DNA from 2 places in the Thermomonospora cellulosilytica genome. Region 2 is predicted to be linked to the other one. Evidence: predicted binding sites of a transcription regulator. Region 2 holds the regulator's gene; the other holds the start of a gene.

Region 1 (7,107 bases), 2.4 Mb from region 2:
GCAGCGCCCGGTCCACCGGTGGCACGACCTTCGGCCCGACGCGGGCGAACCAGCGGGCGCCGGACATCCGCTGCAGCGGCGGTCCCAGGATCTTGCGGATCAGGTCGGCCATCAGGTGCTCCTGGTGAAGGGGACGCGCTCGGCATCAAGGTGCCCTGCCTCCCCCAGCCAGCGCAACGAGTCGGCGAGGGTCTCCTCGACCGGACGGAGCTTCATCCCGAGGGCGTCCAGGGCGGGCCGGTCGTCGGTGGGCGTCAGCCGGATCATGAACTCGGCGGCGTCCCTGGTCAGCGGATAGTCGAACGACCGGACCCGTTTGGCCGCGTCCAGCAGAACACCCGCCGCCAGCAACGCCGCACCGGGCACGGGCAGCCGCCGGACCTTCGCCCCGGTCAGTTCCTCGCACAGGTCGGCGTACCTCCGCCACGTCAGGTGGTGCCCGCCGAGCACCCAGCGCCGCGCCCCCTGGCCGGGAACGACGCACCGGGCCAGCGCCTCCGCCAGGTCGCGGACGTCGATGACGCTCACTCCCCCGCGCGGCAGCGGCCACACCAGCCGCAACGCCGCCACCAGGCCCTCCATCAGGGAGTCCAGGACGGGCTGGTGCGGTCCGACGACCCCGCCCGGGTAGACGATCGTGACGGGCGCGCCCTCGTCCTGCAGACCCCGCACGTACCGTTCGGCGGCGACCTTGGAACGGCCGTAGGCGTTGCGCGGGCTGGCCAGCGGGCCGTCCGCGGTGATGACCGGATCGCGCGGCGGCACGAACACGGCGATCGTGGAGACGTGGACGACCGGGTCCAGGCCCCGGGCGACGGCCCCGCCGACGACGTTGCGGGTGCCGGTGACGTTGATCTCCACCAGGTCCCCGCCCCCGCCGGTGACGCCGACCGAGGCGGCCGCGTGGATCGCCGCCCGGCAGCCGTCCAGCGCCGCGGCGACCGCGTTCCCGTCGAGCATGTCCCCGGTGGCCAGTTCCACGCTCCCGGTGTCGACGCCGAGGGCGGCCAGCACGCGGGCGGCCTTGGCGGGGTCGCGGACGAGCAGCCGCGGGGTGTGCCCGGCGTCCAGGAGTGCGGCGACGGCATGGGATCCCACGAAGCCTGTGGCCCCGGTCACGAAGACGCGCATGGGCGAAACCTAGTGCGCGCCGGCGAACGCGGCCTCATCAGGCCCGTTCACCGGGACGCCGGGGAGGGGTCACCCGGACGCCACTTCGGGAGTGTCCTATGCCACACAAGAATGCACCCGCGGTAAGGAACATTGTGGGCACCCCGCGCGTCTACTCGTTGGGGTGGAACGGAGCAGGGCCCCTCGCCTGGGGTGGGCGAGGGGCCCTGTCCTCTTTCCGGGCCCCGGGCCGGCCGGTCAGGGCCGGGTCAGGCGGCCGCCGCGGCGGTCGCGGCCGGTTCCAGCGCCAGGTCCAGCACCTCCCGGACGTCGCCGACCGTGAACACCGTCAGCTGCTCCAGAACGTCGGCCGGGACGTCGTCCAGGTCGGGCTCGTTCCGCTTGGGGATCAGCACGGTGGTGATCCCGGCGCGGTGCGCGGCCAGCAGCTTCTGCTTGACCCCGCCGATCGGCAGCACCCGGCCGGTCAGCGACACCTCGCCGGTCATCGCCACGTCCGGGCGCACCTGCCGGCCCGACAGCAGCGACGCCAGCGCGGTCGTCATGGTGATGCCCGCGCTCGGCCCGTCCTTGGGGACCGCCCCGGCGGGCACGTGGATGTGCACGCCCCGGTCCTTCAGGTCGCCGACCGGCAGTTCCAGCTCCGCGCCCCGCGACCGCAGGTAGCTGAGCGCGATCCGGGCGGACTCCTTCATCACGTCGCCGAGCTGGCCGGTGAGCGTCACCCCGGTGTCGCCGGTCTCCGGGTCGGCCAGCGACGCCTCCACGTAGAGCACGTCCCCGCCCGCTCCGGTGACCGCCAGGCCCGTCGCCACGCCCGGCACTCCGGTGCGCCGTTCGCCCTCGCTCAGCGCCGTCTCCGGGGTGAACCTGGGCCGCCCCAGGTAGCCCCGCAGGTCGGCGGCATCGACCCTCACCGGGAGGGTCGCCGTGCCCAGCGCCACGTTCGCGGTGATCTTCCGCAGCACCCGGGCGATCGACCTCTCCAGCGACCGCACGCCCGCCTCGCGGGTGTACTCGGCCGCCAGCATCCGCAGCGCGTCCTCGGCGAACACGGCCTCGCCCGGCTCCAGGCCCGCCTTCTCCAGCTGGCGCGGCAGCAGGTGGTCGCGGGCGATGACGACCTTCTCGTCCTCGGTGTAGCCGTCGAGCCGGACCAGCTCCATGCGGTCCAGCAGCGGGCCGGGGATGTTCTCCAGCACGTTCGCGGTGGCCAGGAACAGCACGTCGGACAGGTCGAGCTCGACCTCCAGGTAGTGGTCCCGGAACGTGTGGTTCTGCGCCGGGTCCAGCACCTCCAGCAGCGCGGCGGTCGGGTCGCCCCGGTAGTCCGCGCCGACCTTGTCGATCTCGTCGAGCAGCACCACCGGGTTCATCGCCCCGGCCTCGCGGACGGCGCGGACGATCCGGCCGGGCAGCGCGCCGACGTAGGTGCGGCGGTGGCCGCGGATCTCGGCCTCGTCGCGCACGCCGCCGAGGGCGACGCGGACGAACTTGCGGCCCATCGCGCGGGCCACCGACTCGCCCAGCGAGGTCTTGCCCACGCCGGGCGGGCCGACCAGCGCCAGCACCGCGCCGGAACGGCGTCCGCCGACGACGCCCAGGCCCCGGTCGGCGCGGCGCTTGCGGACGGCCAGGTACTCGATGATGCGTTCCTTGACGTCCTCCAGGCCCGCGTGGTCGGCGTCCAGGACGGCCCGGGCGCCGGCGATGTCGTAGGCGTCCTCGGTCCGCTCGTTCCACGGGATGTCCAGGACGGTGTCCAGCCAGGTGCGGATCCAGCCGCCCTCGGGCGAGGCGTCGGAGGCGCGCTCCAGCTTGTCGACCTCCTTGAGCGCGGCCTCGCGGACCTCGTCGGGCAGGTCGGCGGCCTCGATCCGGGCGCGGTAGTCGTCCTCCTCGCCGGCGGACTCGCCGGTCAGCTCGGCCAGCTCCTTGCGGACGGCGGCGAGCTGCTGCCGCAGCAGGAACTCCCGCTGCTGCCTGTCCATGCCCTCCTGGACGTCCTTGCGGATGGTCTCGGCGACGTCCAGTTCGGCCAGGTGGTCGCGGGCCCAGCCGGTCACCCGCTCCAGCCGCTCGACCACGTCGGGGGTCTCCAGCAGCTCGATCTTCTGCTCGAGGGTCAGGTACGGGGCGTAGCCGGCGTTGTCGGCCAGCAGGGACGGGTCGTCGATCCGCTGCACGACGTCCACGACCTGCCAGGCGCCGCGCTTGCTCAGGATCGCGCCGACCAGGGCCTTGTACTCGGTGGCCAGCTCCCGGGCGCGCGGCCCGCCGGACGGGACGTCCACCTCGGCGCCCTCGACCCACAGCGCCGCCCCGGGCCCGGTCGTCCCGGTGCCGATGCGCACGCGGGACACGCCGCGCACCACGGCCCCGGGGCCGCCGCCGGGCAGCCGGCCCTCCTGTTCGATGACGCCCAGGGTGCCGACGGCCGCGTACCGTCCGTCGATCCGCGGCACCAGCAGCACCCGGGGCTTGCCGGCCGACCGTATGCCGGGGCCGCGCGGCCGTTCGGCGACCCGCGCCGCCTCGACCGCGGCGCGCACCTCGGCGGCCGACAGATCCAGCGGCACCACCATCCCGGGCAGCACGACCTCGTCGTCCAGGGGCAGCACCGGCAGGGTCAGGGTCTCGCTCATGCTCACTCCATCACTCGGGGGCCCACCAAAAGGTTGAGTCATCTCCACTCAAGAAACCGGAGCCGAGTTTTGTTTCCCCGATCCGTTCGCCCTGAGCGATCACCAGGGACCGCCACCGGATCCGCGGAACACCCGGCCGCGTCGGGCGATCGGGGCTTTGCCGGGGGCGGACGGGCGGGGAGCCGGGCGCCCGTTCCCACGAATCTTCGTTGACCTGCGTTTACGTCACCGTGACATCCGGGTACCTACAGCAACGAGACAGCGACGCAGGGTGATGGAGAACCCCTCGGACCGGCAAAGACGGTCCGGCTCCGCACCCCGTCACCAGGAGGGTCGGATGCGGCGGACGGCACGGAGGGCGGCCTCGCTCCCCGGACTTCGGTCGGGGAGCGGGACCGCCCGCGCCGCACTCCCGGCCACGCGGTGCCCGGTCCGGACGACCGAGGATGCTCCCGGCACGACGCTCCCCCGTTCACCACGTCGGCCCTTGCCGCGCACCCGCCACATCGCCTCGCGCGGCGCGGTGCGCGTAGACCGGGACACACCTCGGATCCTCGGCCGTCCCGGACCAGCCTCCCGGCCCCGCCGTGCGGCGTCCCCGCCGGCGTGGCGCACGCGGTGGACGCCGGTGCCGCACGCCCCCGCGGCACCGGCGCCCCGCCTCGCACCTCGGGGTGGCGTATCTGGCCCGGCACGCCACCCCGAGCCGGGCCGCCGGGCCCTGTCCGGTCGCTTCCCATCGCGGCGCAGGGAGGGGGGTGGTCGCCTGGCACCTGGGATGCGCCCGTGAGACGGCGCGGCGGACCGGCCGGCGCGTGAACCGGACCGGCCGCCTTGAGCGATCACTTCGACCGTTGCGACCCCTTGGGCCCCGCGGAGTCCCCGTCTCCGCGGGGCCGTGCGCATGCCCGGACGGTCACAGGGGGCGGCGCCAGTACTGGCCGACCAGGTCCCGGCCGAAGCTGTGATGGGGCTCCTGCGACTCCAGCACGAACCCGGCCCGCTCGTAGACGCGCCGCGCCGCCGTCAGGCAGTCGTTGGTCCACAGCATCATCTCGGCGTACCCGGCCCCGGCCGCGAACCGCAGGCACTCGTCGACCAGGCGGGTCCCCACGCCCCTCCCCCGGGCGGACGGCTCCACCAGCAGCAGCCGCAACTGCGCCACCGTCTCCTCCCTGCGGACGCAGAAGACCGCGCCCACCCGTTCCCCGTCGAGCTCGGCGATCCAGGCGCGCTCGCGTCCGGGGTCGTGGTCCGCGGCGAAGTCGGCCACGATGCGGGCGACCAGGGCCTCGTAGGTGTGGTCCCAGCCGTATTCGGCGGCGTACAGCTCGCCGTTGCGCTGCACCACCCAGCCCAGGTCGCCGGGGCGCGGCTGCCGCAGCACGACGGGGGACCGCGGCGCGGGCTCGGCCAGCAGGTTCTGCACCGTCCGCATCGCGGTCAGCAGCCGGGCGCGGTCGGTCTGCGGGACGCGTTCCAGCAGCGCGCCGATGTCCTCGCCGGCCCGTTTGTCGAGCATCTCCTGCACGTCCCGGCCGGCCGGGGTGAGCCGGGCGACCTGGCGGCGGGCGTCACCGGGGGCGCGTTCCCGGACGATGAGCCCGTCGGACTCGAAGCGGGCGAGCATGCGGCTCAGGTAGCCGGGGTCCAGGTCCAGGTCGCGGCGCAGCGCGGCGACCTCGGCGACCTCGCGCCGCCCCAGCTCGAAGATGACCCGGGCCTCGGTCAGCGAGTAGGGCGTGTGCAGCAGCCCCTCGCCGAGCACCCCGATGATCCTGGTGTAGCAGCGGTTGAAGGAGCGGACGGCGGCGATCTCGTCGGCGGTGACGGGCACGGCGGCCTCCTCGGCCTATTCTTTGACTGGGTCAAAGAATAGGCCGGGCGGTTCCGCCCGGTCCAGGGGTCAGGAGCCGGCCAGGGCCCGCGCCTCGCGGACGATCCTGCGCTCCACGTAGAACGCCAGGAACGGCAGCAGGCCCGCCGACACCATGATCAGGAACTGCTTGAGCGGCCACTTCGCCCGGCGGTGCAGGTCGAACGCGGCGACCAGGTAGACCATGTAGAGGAAGCCGTGGGTGGGCGAGATGAACGCCGAGGGCGTCGGGTTCCCGCCGATGTAACGGAACGGGACGGCCACGAAGACCAACAGCAGCAGCATCACCCCGACCACGATGGACAGGATGCGGTACCGCTCGATCGCCGCTTCCACGGGTCACTCCTTCGTCGACGGGGCAGGCGGGAGCCGGCCCCGGGCACAGATCGGTCGGCGACGGCCTCAGCCGCGCCGGCTCTGCTGGGCGTTCAGGCGGGCGAGGTAGCGGTTGTAGGCCGCCAGGTCCTCGTCCTCCTCCTCCTGGGACCGGATGATCTCGTCCTTGGCGGGAGGCGGCTCCGGCTTGAGCGGCATCGGCTCGCGGGGTTTGCCGTCGTCGTTCAGCTCGTCGCGGATCATCTTGACCCACATCACCACGACGAAGATCGCGAAGACCGGCCACTCGAAGACGTAGGCCCAGCTGCGGTCGTTGCCCTCCTGGGCCCGGCTCAGCTGCCACCACCCGAACCACAGGAACGTGGTGAACAGGGCGAGGGCGAGCGCATGCAGGCCGAGCCAGCCGGGGGTGAAGAACCGTCGCACGGTTCGAGAGTACCCCCGGGGTGCCGAGGTCCCGTCCCATACCCGGTGTGACGTGGTCAGGGACCGGCGAGCACCTCGAGCATGCGGGTCACGGCCCGCTCCCACGGATACCGCTCGGCGCGGGCCCGTGCCGCCGCCCGCCGCACCGGTTCCGGAACGCGCAGCAGCGCCTGCACCCCGTCGGCGAACCCGGCCGGACAGGCGGGCGCGACGATCCCGGCCCGCGGGGCCAGCAGTTCCCCGGCCGCCCCGGTGTCGGCGGCCACCACCGGAGTGCCGCAGGCCATCGCCTCCAGGACGGCCAGGCCGAACGCCTCGACCGGGCAGGTGGCCAACGCCACGTCGGCGGCGGCGAGCAGGCGCGCCACCTGGATGCGGCCGGGCACGTGCCCGTGGAACGTCACCGGCAGGCCCAGCGCGGTGGCCGCCCTGTGCAGCCGCCGCCGTTCAGGGCCGTCCCCGATGACGTCCAGCCTTACGTCCAGGCCGCGTGCCCTCAGCTCCCGGGCGGTGTGCAGGGCGAGCCACGGGTTCTTTTCCTTGGACAACCGCCCCAGGTGGACCAGCCGTACGGTGTCGTCGCGTTCGCGGTCCATGGGGCGGAACGTGGCCAGGTCCACGCCGAGCGGCACGCGATGCACCGAGCGTGCGCCGACACGGGCGAACTCGGCCGCGGCGAACCTGGAGGGCGTC
Region 2 (7,107 bases):
CTCGCCCTCCAGCAGCCGCCCGGCGGGGATGCCGGTCCAGGACGCCACCACGTCGGCGACGTCGTCGGGCCCGACCTCCTCCTTGACCATCGCCTCCCGGGTCTGGGCCTGCTCGGTGGCGGCGGCCAGCTCCTTCTCCAGCGCCGGGATCTCCCCGTACATCAGCCGCGCCGAGGTCTCCAGGTCGCCGTCCCGCTGGGCGCGCTCGGCCTCGCCGCGCAACTGGTCGATGCGCTTCTTGAGCTCACCGACCCGGTTGAGCCCGGCCTTCTCCCGCTCCCACCGGCCGACCAGCGCGCTCAGCTGCTCGTTCTTGTCGGCCAGGTCGCGGCGCAGGCGCTCCAGCCGCTGCTTGGAGGCCTCGTCGGACTCCTTGGCCAGCGCCAGCTCCTCCATCCGCAGCCGGTCCACCGCGCGCTGCAGCTCGTCGATCTCCACCGGACGGGAGTCGATCTCCATCCGCAGCCGGGACGCGGCCTCGTCGACCAGGTCGATCGCCTTGTCCGGCAGGAACCGGGCGGTGATGTAGCGGTCGGACAGGGTCGCGGCGGCCACCAGCGCCGAGTCGGCGATCTGCACCTGGTGGTGCGCCTCGTAGCGGCCCTTGAGGCCGCGCAGGATCGCGATGGTGTCCTCCACCGACGGCTCGCCCACGTACACCTGCTGGAAGCGGCGCTCCAGGGCGGGGTCCTTCTCGATCCGCTCGCGGTACTCGTCCAGGGTGGTCGCGCCGATCATGCGCAGCTCGCCGCGCGCCAGCATCGGCTTGAGCATGTTGCCGGCGTCCATCGCGCCCTCGGCCGCGCCCGCCCCGACGACGGTGTGCAGCTCGTCGATGAACGTGATGATCCGGCCCTCGCTCTCCTTGATCTCGGTGAGCACGGCCTTGAGGCGTTCCTCGAACTCGCCGCGGTACTTGGCGCCGGCCACCATCGCGCCCAGGTCCAGGGCCACCAGCCGCTTGCCGCGCAGCGACTCGGGGACGTCCCCGGCCACGATCCGCTGGGCCAGGCCCTCCACCACGGCGGTCTTACCGACGCCGGGTTCGCCGATCAGCACCGGGTTGTTCTTGGTCCGGCGGGCCAGCACCTGCACCACCCGGCGGATCTCGGTGTCCCGGCCGATCACCGGGTCGAGCCTGCCCTCACGGGCGCGCGCGGTCAGGTCGACGCCGTACTTCTCCAGCGCCTGGTAGGTGGTCTCGGGGTCCTCGCTGGTGACGCGGGCGTGCCCGCGGACCTTCTCGAACGCCTCCAGCAGGGCCTGCGGGGTGGCGCCGGCCTCGCGCAGCACCTCGGCGGCCGGACCGCCGTCGGCGGCCAGCCCCACCAGCAGGTGCTCGGTGGAGACGTACTCGTCCTCCAGTTGCCGGGCGCGGTTGCCGGCGGTGTTCATCGCCACGATGAGCTGCCGCGACATCTGCGGGCTGCTCACCGTCGAGCCGGCCGCCTTCGGGAGCCGGTCCAGCCGTTCCTCCGCCTCGCGCCGCACCGCCTGCCAGTCGGCGCCGATCGCCTCCAGCAGCGGGACGGCGGTGCCCTCGGGCAGCATCAGCAGCGCCACCAGCAGGTGCAGCGGCTCGACCTGGGGATGACCCTCGGCCGCAGCCCGGCGGACCGCGACCGACACCGCCTCCTGGCTCTTGCGTGTCAGTTTGTAGTCCACGTTCGTTCCCCGATGTTCGTTCAGGTTCGGTCATCGCGCTCGCGCCACAGCACCACGCTGGTCTGCCGGATCGGGACCAGGTCGCCGCCGGTGGGGGCGGCCTGGCCGCCGCGCCGCAGCTGGCCGGCCAGCCGGGCGGCGACCGCGCGGGTGGATTCGAGCTCGTTGGACAGCTCCTCGAGGGCGGCGCGCATGCGGGCCAGTTCGTCGCGGAGCCGCTGGTTGTCGCGTTGCAGTTCCAGGATGTGCTTGATCCCGGCGAGGTTGATGCCCTCCTCCTGGGACAGCCGCTGGATCTCGCGCAGCATCACGATGTCGCGCATCGAGTAGCGGCGGCCCCGGCCGGCGGTGCGGCCCGGGCACACCAGTCCCAGCCGGTCGTAGGTGCGCAGCGTCTGCGGGTGCAGGCCGGACAGCTGCGCCGCCACCGAGATCACGTAGACGGGCGTGTCGTCGCCGAAATGGTCCATCGGGATCATTCCTTCGCCAACTGGAGCAGTTCGGCCCGCAGCGACTCACCGTGGTCGGTGGCGCGCAGCCGCTCCAGCACCTCGCGCATGGTGTCGTCGATCTTCTGCGGCACCTGCACGTCGACGGTGACGAGCAGGTCGCCCTTGGTGCCGTCGCGCCGGGGGACGCCGCGTCCGCGGACCCGGAACGTACGGCCGTTGGGGGTGCCCTCGGGGATCTTCAGCGTGACCGGCATCCCGCGGTGCACCGGCACCTTGATCTGGGCGCCCAGCGTGGCCTCGGCGAACGTCACCGGCACCGTCACGGTCAGGTTGTCGCCGCTGCGCCTGAACACCGGATGCGGCTTGACCTTGATGGTGACGTACAGGTCGCCGGCCGGGCCGCCGTTCTCGCCGGGCGCGCCCTTGCCCTTGAGCCGGATCTTCTGCCCGTCGGCCACCCCGGCGGGGATCCGGGCCTGGATGGTGCGGGTGCCGGTGGCCCGGCCGCTGCCGTGGCAGTTGGGGCACGGGTCGTCGACCACCAGCCCGCGGCCCCGGCACTCGCGGCACGGCTCGGAGAACCCGAACGTGCCCAGGTTGCGGGTCTCCTGCCCGGTGCCCTCGCAGGACGGGCAGACCCGCGGCACGGTCCCGGCCCTGGCCCCGGTGCCCCGGCAGTGCGGGCAGGCCGCCTCGCTGGTCAGCCGCAGCGGAACGGTCACCCCGTCCATCGCCTCGCCGAACGTCAGCGTGGCCTCGGTCTCCACGTCCGCGCCGCGGCGGGCCCGCCGGGCGCCGGTGCGCGTCCCGGACCGCCCGAACAGGCCGCCGAACAGGTCGCCGAGCCGGTCTCCGGCGCCCGCCCCGGCCGTCTGGCCCTGGCCGAACAGGTCGCCCAGGTCGAAACCGAACCCGCCGCCGGGGGCCCCGCGGAACCCGCCCGCGCCGAACAGCCGGCGCGCCTCGTCGTACTCCTTGCGGCGCTTCTCGTCGCTCAGCACGTCGTACGCCTCGGAGATCTCCTTGAAGCGCTCCTCGGCGTCCCGGTCGCCCTTGTTGGCGTCCGGGTGGTACTGGCGGGCCAGCTTGCGGTAGGCCTTCTTGATCTCGTCCTGGGTGGCCGTCTTCGAAACACCAAGGGCCTTGTAGTAGTCCTTCTCCAGGAAGTCCTTGGTGCTCACGGCGCCCCGCTTTCGTACTCTCGCGTTCTGGTCGTCAGGTTCTGGGCTCCGCCCGGCCCGCGCCGTCGCGGGGCGCGGGCCGGGCGGACGGGTTCACTCGTCGTCGGACGATCCGGACTCGCCGGAGGTCTCGGCGGCCGGCTCCTGCTCCTGCTGCTGAGGCTCGCCCGGCTCGGCCACCGCGACCCGGGCCGGCCGCAGGATGCGCTCACCGATCCGGTAGCCCGGCTGGAGCACCTGGCTGCAGGTCGTCTCCGTCACCTCGGAGGAGTAGGAGTGCAGCAGCGCCTCGTGCACCGTCGGGTCGAACGGCTCGCCCTTCTCGCCGAACCGCTGCAGCCCCAGCTTGGTGACCGTGGCCTCCAGCGCCTCGGCGACCGACTTGAAGCCGCCGGTCAGCTCGCCGTGGTCGCGGGCCCGGCCGATGTCGTCGAGCACCGGCAGCAGCTCGGTCAGCACGTTGGCCAGCGCCTGCTCGCGGACCGCCACCCGGTCCCGCTCGACCCGCTTGCGGTAGTTGGAGAACTCCGCCTGCAGCCGCTGCAGGTCGCCGGTGCGCTCCTCGAGCTGGGCCTTCAGCGCGTCGATCTCGTCCCCGGCGGGAGCCGAGGCGGTGTCCGGCTCGGCGGCGGGGCCGGGAGCGGCCGCCTCCTCGGCGGCCTGCTCCCGGACCTTGCCCGTCTCCGGGTCGATCCGCCGCCTGTCGCGGATCACCGGGCCCTCGCGCTCCTCACCCTTGTCAGGTGAGCTCACGCGGCACCGTCCTTCTTGTCCTCGTCCACGATCTCGGCGTCGACGACCTCGTCGTCGGAGGAGGAACCGGTCGCGCCCGCACCGGCGCCGGCGTCGGCGGTCGCCTCACCGCCCTGGTTCTGCGCGTAGATGGCGGCGCCCATCTTCTGGCTGACCTGGGCCAGCTTCTCGGCGCTGGAGCGGATGGCGTCCACGTCGGAGCCCTCGAGGTTCTTCTTGACCTCGGCGACGGCGTCCTCGACCTCCTTCTTGACGTCCTCGGGGACCTTGTCGCCGTTCTCCCGCAGGAACTTCTCGGTCGAGTAGGCCAGCGTGTCGGCCTGGTTGCGGACCTCGGCCTCCTCCTTGCGCCGGCGGTCCTCCTCGGCGTACTGCTCGGCCTCGCGCATCATGCGCTCGATGTCCTCCTTGGGGAGGGCCGAGCCGCCGGTGATGGTCATCTTCTGTTCCTTGCCGGTGCCCAGGTCCTTGGCGTGCACGTTGACGATGCCGTTGGCGTCGATGTCGAAGGTGACCTCGATCTGCGGCACGCCGCGCGGCGCCGGCGGGATGCCCACCAGCTGGAACTGGCCGAGCTTCTTGTTGTACGCGGCGATCTCCCGCTCGCCCTGGTAGACCTGGATCTCCACGGACGGCTGGTTGTCGTCGGCGGTGGTGAACACCTCGCTCCGCTTGGTCGGGATGGTGGTGTTCCGCTCGATGATCTTGGTGAAGATGCCGCCCTTGGTCTCGATGCCCAGGCTCAGCGGGGTGACGTCCAGCAGCAGGACGTCCTTGACCTCGCCCTTGAGCACGCCGGCCTGCAGGCTGGCGCCGACCGCCACGACCTCGTCGGGGTTGACGCCCTTGTTGGGCTCCTTGCCGCCGGTCAGCTCCTTGACCAGCTCGCTGACCGCGGGCATCCGGGTGGAGCCGCCGACCAGCACCACGTGGTCGATGTCGGAGACCTTGATCCCGGCGTCCTTGATCACCTGCTGGAACGGGCCCTTGCAGCGGTCCAGCAGGTCGGCGGTCATCTTCTGGAACTCGGCCCGGGTGAGCTTCTCGTCCAGGTGCAGCGGGCCCTCGGCGGAGGCGGTGATGTAGGGCAGGTTGATCTGCGTCTCGGTGGAGCCGGACAGCTCGATCTTGGCCTTCTCCGCGGCCTCGCGCAGCCGCTGCAGCGCCATCTTGTCCTTGGACAGGTCCACGCCGTGGGCGTTCTTGAACCGGCTCACCAGCCAGTCGACGATGGCGTTGTCCCAGTCGTCGCCGCCCAGGTGGTTGTCACCGCTGGTGGCCTTGACCTCGACCACGCCGTCGCCGACCTCCAGCAGGGACACGTCGAAGGTGCCGCCGCCGAGGTCGAAGACCAGAATGGTGGCCTCGTTCTCCTTCTCCAGGTGGTAGGCCAGCGCCGCCGAGGTCGGCTCGTTGATGATCCGCAGCACGTTCAGGCCGGCGATCTGGCCGGCCTCCTTGGTGGCCTGCCGCTGGTGGTCGGAGAAGTAGGCGGGCACCGTGATCACCGCGTCGGTGATCTTCTCGCCCAGGTAGGCCTCGGCGTCCCGCTTGAGCTTCTGCAGCACGAACGCGCTGATCTGCTGGGGCGTGAAGTCCTTGCCGTCGATGGTGGTCTTCCAGTCGGTGCCCATCTCGCGCTTGACCGACCGGATGGTGCGGTCCACGTTCGTGACGGCCTGGCGCTTGGCCACCTCGCCGACGAGGACCTCGCCGTTCTTGGCGAAGGCGACGACGGACGGCGTGGTCCGCGACCCCTCCGCGTTGGCGATGACGGTGGGCTCGCCGCCCTCCAGAATCGCGACGACCGAGTTGGTCGTCCCGAGGTCGATACCGACCGCACGTGCCATGGTCTTCGTCCTCCGTCGTCACTCGGCCGTCCCCCGGGGCGGCCGCTTCGTCGGTGCCCGTCCCCCGGCGGGCACGGGTTTGCAGTCCGTTCTGCAGCACAGGGTGCCCGCGCCGTCCTACCGTGTCAAATCACTTGAGTCGACCGGACTCAACTTTGCTGCTGCCCATACTAACAAGACGGTTGAGCCCGCTATTCCGTTCCCGGACCGGGGCGGATCGGGGGGTCCGGGCGGCGGGACGCGCCGCGGCGGCGGAGCGTGAAAGAGATCGGGCGCTTCGCCGGAGTGTGGGTGAAGCTTGACGTTCACCCCTGAGAGGTGCCCGCATGACGGAGACGGTCGCGTGACCGCGCAGGCCGACATGGCCGACCAGGCCGCCCATCCTCCCGATGCCGCCGACCTGCGGCGGTCGTTGCACGAGCCGGAACGGTTCACCGCCATCTACGACCGGTACTTCACGGCCGTCTACAAGTACGTCGCCGGGCGGCTGGGGCCGCAGGCGGCCGACGACCTGGCGGCCGAGACGTTCCTGATCGCGTTCCACAAGCGCGGGACGTTCGATCCCGGGCGCGGGGCGGTGCGGCCCTGGCTGTTCGGGATCGCCACGAACCTGGTCGCCCAGCACCGGCGGGACGAGGTCCGGCGCTACCGGGCGCTGGCCCGCGCCGGTGCGGAGCGGCACACCACCGGCGGCCACGAGGACCGGGTCGTCCGCCTGGTGACGGCGGAACGGATGCAGCCCGCCCTGGCCCGCGCGCTGGCGAAGCTGTCGCGCGGCGAACGGGACGTGGTGCTGCTGGTGGCGCTGAGCGGGCTGGCCCACGAGGAGGTCGCCCAGGCCCTCGACATCCCCTACGGCACGGTCGGGTCGCGGCTCAGCCGGGCCCGCAGGAAGCTGCGTGCCGCCCTCGGCCAGGAGGAGGCCCGATGAACGAACTGCAGATGATCGCCGAGATGCTGGACGAGAACCCGTCCGAGCGGACCGTGGCCGAGGGCCGGGAACGGCTCCGGGGCGCCGTCTCCGGCGGGCGCGCTCCGGCCGGGCGGCGCCGCCGGTTCGGGATGCCGCGCTGGCCGCTGGGCCTCGGCCTGGCCGGGGCCGCCGCGGCGGTGGCGGTCGCCGTGGCCGTGTCCGGAACGACGCCGCCGGATCCCGCCCCGCAGCCCTCCGCCCAGGACCTGTCCGCCCGTACCGTGCTGCTGGCC

Evidence for each region. The regulator HspR, encoded in region 2, represses chaperone genes until heat shock. The targets are predictions, from matches to a motif close to ANTTGAGTCNNNNNGACTCAANT.
Region 1: the regulator HspR is predicted to act here: its motif matches at 3,808-3,830, upstream of lon (endopeptidase La).

The regions. Positions count from the first base shown of each region.
Region 1 covers NZ_JACJII010000001.1:3,773,371-3,780,477, reverse strand. Annotated here, with positions in the region: gene HNR21_RS17835 (nitroreductase family deazaflavin-dependent oxidoreductase) at 1-112, opposite strand, end outside; gene HNR21_RS17830 (NAD-dependent epimerase/dehydratase family protein) at 112-1,131, opposite strand; gene lon (endopeptidase La) at 1,380-3,776, opposite strand; gene HNR21_RS17820 (bifunctional helix-turn-helix transcriptional regulator/GNAT family N-acetyltransferase) at 4,693-5,613, opposite strand; gene HNR21_RS17815 (DUF3817 domain-containing protein) at 5,683-5,988, opposite strand; gene HNR21_RS17810 (hypothetical protein) at 6,055-6,414, opposite strand; gene HNR21_RS17805 (glycosyltransferase) at 6,471-7,107, opposite strand, start outside.
Region 2 covers NZ_JACJII010000001.1:1,350,329-1,357,435, forward strand. Annotated here, with positions in the region: gene clpB (ATP-dependent chaperone ClpB) at 1-1,665, opposite strand, end outside; gene HNR21_RS06560 (heat shock protein transcriptional repressor HspR) at 1,686-2,135, opposite strand; gene dnaJ (molecular chaperone DnaJ) at 2,141-3,298, opposite strand; gene grpE (nucleotide exchange factor GrpE) at 3,392-4,051, opposite strand; gene dnaK (molecular chaperone DnaK) at 4,048-5,901, opposite strand; gene HNR21_RS06580 (RNA polymerase sigma factor) at 6,245-6,832, shown strand; gene HNR21_RS06585 (CU044_5270 family protein) at 6,829-7,107, shown strand, end outside.